Linked DNA regions of Cereibacter sphaeroides 2.4.1. The protein of the gene in region 2 interacts with the protein of the main gene of each other region in a pairwise test. Links are inferred from orthologs where the notes say so. Each region holds a gene or a part of one and is shown on either strand. Other genes may lie near its edges.

What was found.
Region 1: the proteins of RSP_RS07590 (region 2) and RSP_RS13195 interact in binary tests that used the Escherichia coli proteins (3 or more experiments, as listed by UniProt). The link is inferred for Cereibacter sphaeroides 2.4.1 from one-to-one orthologs.

The regions. Positions count from the first base shown.
Region 1 is NC_007493.2:2,724,441-2,728,284, forward strand. Bases 114-3,646 are described here. They hold RSP_RS13195 (2-oxoglutarate dehydrogenase E1 component), read right to left. Parts: upstream 3,278-3,646; coding sequence 314-3,277; downstream 114-313. Other genes in these bases: odhB (2-oxoglutarate dehydrogenase complex dihydrolipoyllysine-residue succinyltransferase), read right to left, coding at 114-311; sucD (succinate--CoA ligase subunit alpha), read right to left, coding at 3,332-3,646. In the rest of the region: more of odhB, read right to left, coding at 1-113; more of sucD, read right to left, coding at 3,647-3,844. UniProt on the Escherichia coli protein: E1 component of the 2-oxoglutarate dehydrogenase (OGDH) complex which catalyzes the decarboxylation of 2-oxoglutarate, the first step in the conversion of 2-oxoglutarate to succinyl-CoA and CO(2).
Region 2 is NC_007493.2:1,569,638-1,572,848, reverse strand. Bases 175-3,074 are described here. They hold RSP_RS07590 (ABC-F family ATP-binding cassette domain-containing protein), read right to left. Parts: upstream 2,599-3,074; coding sequence 751-2,598; downstream 175-750. Other genes in these bases: ndk (nucleoside-diphosphate kinase), read left to right, coding at 2,726-3,074; RSP_RS07595 (MarC family protein), read right to left, coding at 175-747. In the rest of the region: RSP_RS07600 (retropepsin-like aspartic protease family protein), read right to left, coding at 1-29; more of RSP_RS07595, read right to left, coding at 127-174; more of ndk, read left to right, coding at 3,075-3,148. UniProt on the Escherichia coli protein: Genetic data indicate it may be involved in ribosome assembly or function.

The DNA.
Region 1 (3,844 bases), 1.2 Mb from region 2 along the record:
TTGCTCTCTCCCGCGCCGGCCTTCGCCTCGGCGCCCGCATGAGTCTTCTCCGGAGCCGGGTCTTCGCCGGCCTCCGCTGCTCCGATCTGCGCCAGAAGCGCCGAGACCGCAACCGTCGTCCCCTCGGGGGCGACGATCTCGACCAGCCGGCCCGCGACCGGCGCGTGAACCTCGACGGTCACCTTGTCGGTCTCGAGCTCGCAGAGCATCTCGTCGGCCGCGACCCGGTCGCCCGGCTTCTTGAACCAGGTGGCGACCGTCGCCTCGGAGACGCTCTCTCCCAGCGTCGGAACCCTTACTTCCGTTCCCATCATCAGCTCCCGATCGTCAGCGCGTCATTCACCAGCGCGTCCTGCTCGGCCTTGTGGCGGCTGGCGAGACCCGTGGCGGGCGAGGCCGAGGCCGACCGGCCGGCATAGATGGCGCGCGTGTGGCTGGCGCCGATCCGCGTCAGCACCCATTCGAGGTTCGGCTCGACGAAGGTCCAGCCGCCCTGGTTCTTGGGTTCCTCCTGGCACCAGACGATCTGGGCATTCTTGAAGCGGCCCAGTTCCTTCACGAGGCTCAGCGCCGGGAAGGGATAGAACTGCTCGAGACGCATCAGGTAGACATCGTCGATGCCCCGCTTGTCGCGCTCGGCGAGGAGGTCGTAGTAGACCTTGCCCGAGCACATGACGACACGGCGGATCTGCTCGTCGGGCTTCAGCACCGTTTCCGAGTGGCCCTTCTGCGCATCGTCCCACAGCACCCGGTGGAAGCCCGAGCCGGTGGTGAAATCCTCGGCGTTCGAGATGCAGAGCGGATGGCGCAGCAGCGACTTCGGCGTCATCAGGATCAGCGGCTTGCGGAAGTTCCGGTGGATCTGCCGCCGCAGGATGTGGAAGTAGTTCGCGGGCGTCGAGCAGTTGGCCACGATCCAGTTGTCGTTGGCCGACATCTGGAGGAACCGCTCGAGCCGGGCCGAGGAGTGCTCGGGGCCCTGCCCCTCGAAGCCGTGCGGCAGCAGGACGACGAGGCCCGACATGCGCAGCCACTTCGATTCGCCCGAGTTGATGAACTGGTCGAACATGATCTGGGCGCCGTTGGCGAAATCGCCGAACTGGGCCTCCCACATCACCAGCGCATTGGGCTCGGCCAGCGAGTAGCCGTATTCGAACCCGAGCACGGCATATTCCGACAGCATCGAGTCGATGACCTCGTAGCGCGCCTGACCCGACCGGATGTTGTTCAGCGGGTAGTAGCGTTCCTCGGTCGACTGGTTGATGAAGGCCGAATGCCGCTGGCTGAAGGTGCCGCGGGTGCAGTCCTGCCCCGAGAGGCGCACCGGATAGCCCTCGACCACGAACGAGCCGAAGGCCAGAGCCTCGCCCGTCGCCCAGTCGAAGCCGCGGCCGGTCTCGAACATCTGCTTCTTGGCCTCGAGCTGGCGCCCGACGGTCTTGTGCAGGTCGAAGCCCTCGGGCACGCGCGTCAGCGCCTGACCGATCTCCTGCAGGGTCTCGGCCGAGATCGAGGTGCGGCCCGGCTGATATTCGTCGCCGTGCCGGTCGATGTGCTTCCAGCGCCCGTCGAGCCAGTCGGCCTTGTTGGGCTTGAAGTCCTTGCCGGCCTCGAACTCCTCGTTGAGCTTGGCCTGGAAGGCGGCCTTCATGTCCTCGATCTCGCCCTCGGGGATCAGCCCGTCGCGCACCAGACGCTCGGTATAAAGCTGGAGCGTCGTCTTGTGCTTCTTGATCGAGGTATACATCGAGGGGTTGGTGAACATCGGTTCATCCCCCTCGTTGTGGCCGAAGCGGCGGTAGCAGAAGATGTCGATGACGACATCCTTGTGGAACTTCTGCCGGAACTCGGTCGCCACCTTGGCGGCATGGACCACCGCCTCGGGATCGTCGCCGTTCACATGGAAGATCGGTGCCTCGACCATCAGCGCGATGTCGGTCGGATAGGGCGAGGAGCGCGAGAAGGAAGGCGCGGTGGTGAAGCCGATCTGGTTGTTCACCACGATATGGATCGTGCCGCCGGTGCGGTGACCGACGAGGCCCGACAGGCCGAAACATTCGGCCACGACGCCCTGCCCCGCGAAGGCCGCGTCGCCGTGCAGCAGGATCGGCAGGACCGTGTGGCGCGTCTTGTCGCCGGCCTGCTCCTGCTTGGCGCGGACCTTGCCCAGCACGACCGGGTTCACCGCCTCGAGGTGCGAGGGGTTCGCGGTCAGCGACAGGTGGACGGTGTTGCCGTCGAAGTCACGGTCAGAGGAGGCGCCGAGGTGATATTTTACGTCGCCCGAGCCGTCGACCTCTTCCGGCTTGAAGCTGCCGCCCTGAAATTCGTTGAAGATGGCGCGGTAGGGCTTGGCCATCACGTTGGCCAGCACCGAGAGGCGGCCGCGGTGCGGCATGCCCACCACGATCTCCTTCACGCCGAGCGCGCCGCCGCGCTTGATGATCTGCTCCATGGCGGGGATGAGCGCCTCGCCGCCGTCGAGACCGAAGCGCTTGGTGCCCATGTACTTGACATGGAGGAACTTCTCGAAGCCCTCGGCCTCGACCAGCTTGTTCAGGATCGCACGCCGGCCCTCGCGGGTGAAGTGGATCTCCTTGCCGTAGCCCTCGATGCGCTCCTTGAGCCAGGCCGCCTGTTCGGGGTCGGAAATATGCATGTATTGCAGCGCAAAAGTGCCGCAGTAGGTGCGCTTGACGATATCCACGATCTGCCGCATGGAAGCGACCTGAAGACCGAGCACATTGTCGATGAAGATCGGCCGGTCCATGTCGGCATCGGTAAAGCCGTAGGACTTCGGGTCGAGCTCGGGGTGGTTCGTGGTGTTGCGCAGCCCGAGCGGATCGAGATCGGCGGCGAGGTGGCCGCGGATCCGGTAGGCCCGGATAATCATCAGCGCCCGGATCGAATCGAGCACGGCGCGCTGCACCTGAGCGTCGCTGAGACTCACGCCCTGTTCGGCGGCCTTGGCCTGAATCTTCTGCCCGGCAGCCTTCGCCTCCTTGGCAGGAGCGGCGGGCCATTCGCCGGTCAGCGCGGCGGTCAGGTCGTCCGCCGGCATCGGCGGCCAGTCCGGCCGCGACCAGGAGGGGCCATGCGCCTGACGCTTGGCGTCGAGCTCGCTGTCGCCCAGCGAACGGAACAACTCCGCCCAGCCCGCATCGACGGAGGCGGGGTCTTCGGCATAACGTGCCTGCAACTGGTCAATATACTCGGCATTCTGCCCCTGGAGGAAACTCGAGGCATGGAACTGCGCGTTCGGAGACTGTTCCGTCATGGCTGCACCTGACATCTGAAGGGTCCGCGACGCGGCGCCGCGGACCCGGGAAGTTTACTTGCCGAGCGCCTGCATCACCGCTTCGCCCAGATGGGCCGGGCTGTCGGCGACGACGATACCCGCGCTCTTCATCGCTTCGATCTTCGACTCCGCATCGCCCTTGCCGCCCGAGACGATGGCACCGGCATGGCCCATGCGGCGGCCCGGAGGCGCCGTGCGGCCGGCGATGAAGCCCGCGGTGGGCTTCCAGCGGCCGCGCTTCTTCTCGTCGGCGAGGAACTGGGCCGCTTCCTCTTCGGCCGAGCCGCCGATCTCGCCGATCATGATGATCGACTGGGTTTCCGGGTCGGCGAGGAACATCTCGAGCACGTCGATGTGCTCGGTGCCCTTGATCGGGTCGCCGCCGATGCCCACGGCCGAAGACTGGCCGAGCCCGAGATCCGAAGTCTGTTTCACGGCCTCATAGGTAAGCGTCCCCGAGCGCGAAACAACACCGACCGAGCCCCGCTTGTGGATATGGCCCGGCATGATGCCGATCTTGCAGGCGCCGGGCGTGATGACGCCGGG
Region 2 (3,211 bases):
ATCAGCCGTGCCGTCAGATCGCCGTCCATGTTGTCTCCCGGAGCCCTGCCTCGGGATATGGGGCCGGGGCGGCGGATGCTCCAGCCCCCGGGGGCGGAAAGTGGCCCGGCGCGGCCTTCCGCCGGCTCAGCCGAGCAGGCCCGAGCCGCGGATGCCGTCGATCACGAACTGCACCGAGAGGGCCGCGAGCAGCATGCCGAGAAGCCGGGTGATGACGAGCGTGCCGATCCGGCCCAGCAGCCGCTCGAGCGGACCTGCGACGAGGAACAGGAGGAAGGCCGAGGCCACCGTCACCAGCATCACCAGATGGACGGCCAGAACGCCCGTCCAGTCCTCGGCCGATCCCACGAGCAGGATCATCGAGGCGATGGCGCCCGGGCCCGCGATGAGCGGGATGGCGAGCGGGAAGACGGACGGATCGTGGTCGTGGTCGGCCGCGGTCTGGCCCTCGCGGCGCTGGGTGCGGCGCTCGAACAGCATGTCGAGCGCGGTGAGGAACAGAAGGATCCCACCCGCGATGCGGAAGGCGGACATCGAGATGCCGATGAAGCCCAGCACCGCCTCGCCGAGAAGGCCGAAGGTGGTGAGGATGCCCACCGCCACGAAGCAGGCGCGAAGGCCGATCGCGCGGCGCTCCTCGCGCGTCATGCCGGGCGTCAGCGCGATGAAGAGCGGCACCAGCCCCAGCGGATCGACCACCACGAAGAGCGTGGCGAAGGCGGTGATGAGGAAGCCCGTCTCGATCATGGATCAGCCCGCCGCCTCGAGCCGCTCCTGCGCGGTCAGCCACAGCGCCTCGGCCCGGTCGAGCCCCTCCATCACTTCGGCATATTTCTTCTGCCAGGTCTCCATCTCGCCCAGGCGCTCGGGCTCGTAGAGCGCAGGATCGGCGAGCTTGGTCGCAAGCTTGTCGCGCATCCCGTTCAGCTTCTCAAGCCGCTCCTCGCAGCGGCGCACCTCGGCGCGCAGCGCGAGCTTCTCCTCGCGGCTGGCGGCCTTCGGCGCGGGCTTCTCGGCCTTCTTCTCGGGCGGCGGATCGTCGCCCGCCAGAAGCTGGCGGCGGTAGGCCTCGAGATCCTCGGTGAAGGGGGCGACCGCGCCGCCCTTCACCAGCCAGAGCCGGTCGGCCACGAGGCCCAACAGGTGCATGTCGTGGCTGACGAGGACCACGGCGCCGGAATATTCGGTGAGCGCCTCGACCAGCGCCTCGCGGCTTTCCATGTCGAGGTGGTTGGTGGGCTCGTCGAGGATCAGCAGGTGCGGCGCATCGATGGTGGCGAGGAGCAGCGAGAGCCGCGCCTTCTGCCCTCCCGACAGCCGCCCCACGGCGGTCTCGGCCTGATCGGCCATCAGCCCGAAGCCCGCGAGACGGGCGCGCAGCCGCGGCTGGCCCTCGTCGGGGCGCAGGCGCATCACATGCTGGAGCGGCGTCTCTTCGATGTGGAGTTCGTCCACCTGATGCTGGGCGAAATAGCCGATGCGCAGCTTCGAGGAGCTGACCATCCGCCCCTCCTGCGCCGCAAGCTTGCCGGCGAGCAGCTTCGAGAGTGTGGACTTGCCCTCGCCGTTGCGGCCGAGAAGGGCGATCCGGTCGTCCTGGTCGATCCGCAGGCTCAGGCGGCGGAGCACGGGCGGGCCATCGTAGCCGACCGACACGCCCTCCATCGTGATGATGGGCGGCGACAGTTCCTCGGGCTTGGGGAAGGTGAAGACCTGCCGCTTCGCCTCTTCGGGCGGCGTGATCGGCGTCATCTTCTCGAGCATCTTCACCCGGCTCTGGGCCTGCACCGCCTTCGAGGCCTTGGCCTTGAACCGGTCGACGAAGCTCTGCAGGTGGGCCCGGCGGGCCTCCTGTTTCTTGGCTTCGGCGGCCTGCACGGCGCGCTTCTCGGCCATCTGGCGGGCGAACTGGTCGTAGGGGCCGGTCCAGTAGGTCAGCTTCTTCTGGTCGAGATGCAGGATGCCCTGCACCGCGCGGTTCAAGAGCCCGCGGTCGTGCGAGATGATGAGCACGGTGTGCGGATATTTCTGCAGGTAGCTCTCGAGCCAGAGCGCGCCTTCGAGGTCGAGGTAGTTGGTAGGCTCGTCAAGGAGGAGCAGGTCCGGCTGGGCGAACAGGACGCCCGCCAGCGCCACGCGCATCCGCCAGCCGCCCGAGAAGTCGGAGCAGGGGCGAAGCTGCGCCTCGGCGTCGAAACCCAGCCCCTTCAGGATCGCCGAGGCGCGGCCCTCGGCCGACCAGGCGTCGATATCGGCCAGACGATGCTGGATCTCGGCGATCCGGTGCGGATCGGTGGCGGTCTCGGCCTCCTCCATCAGCGCGGCGCGTTCGGTATCGGCGGCCAGCACCGTGTCGAGAAGCGAAGTCGAGGAGGAGGGCACCTCCTGCGCCACGCCGCCGATGCGCGAGCGGGCGGGCAGGGCGATCTCGCCCCCTTCCAGCGCGAGCTCGCCCCGGATCAGCCGGAAGAGCGTGGTCTTGCCGGTGCCGTTACGGCCGACGAGGCCGACCTTGTGGCCGGTGGGAATCGTAGCGGAGGCGCCCTGAAAGAGCGGCCGTCCCTCGACCGAGTAGGAGATGTCCGAAATGCGCAGCATGGGCAGGGTGATGGACCGCCCCGCTCGGGCTGTCAACGCCGCCGGGCGGCCCCTTTGCCCCTTTTGTCGCGATGGCACCCATGGTAAGGCCCGCGCCCAGAGTTACACCCTTCCGAGGAGAGCCTTCATGGCCATCGAACGCACCCTGTCGATCATCAAGCCCGACGCCACCCGCCGCAACCTGACCGGCAAGATCAACGCCAAGTTCGAGGAAGCCGGCCTGCGCATCGTGGCGCAGAAGCGCATCCACCTGTCGCTCGCTCAGGCGCAGAAGTTCTACGGCGTCCACAAGGACCGCCCCTTCTTCGGCGAACTGACCGAATTCATGGCGTCCGAGCCGGTGGTCGTGCAGGTGCTGGAAGGCGAAGGCGCCATCGCGAAGAACCGCGAAGTGATGGGCGCGACCAACCCGGCCAATGCCGATGCGGGCACGATCCGCAAGGAATTCGCGCTGTCGGTCGGCGAGAACTCGGTCCACGGCTCGGATGCGCCGGAAACCGCGGCCGAAGAGATCGCCTTCTTCTTCTCGGGCCTCGAACTCGTCGGCTGAGGCCTGCGGCGGGCGCGGGAGGGTCGATCCCGCGCCTTCGCCCGGAGACTGTGTCCTGAGAGG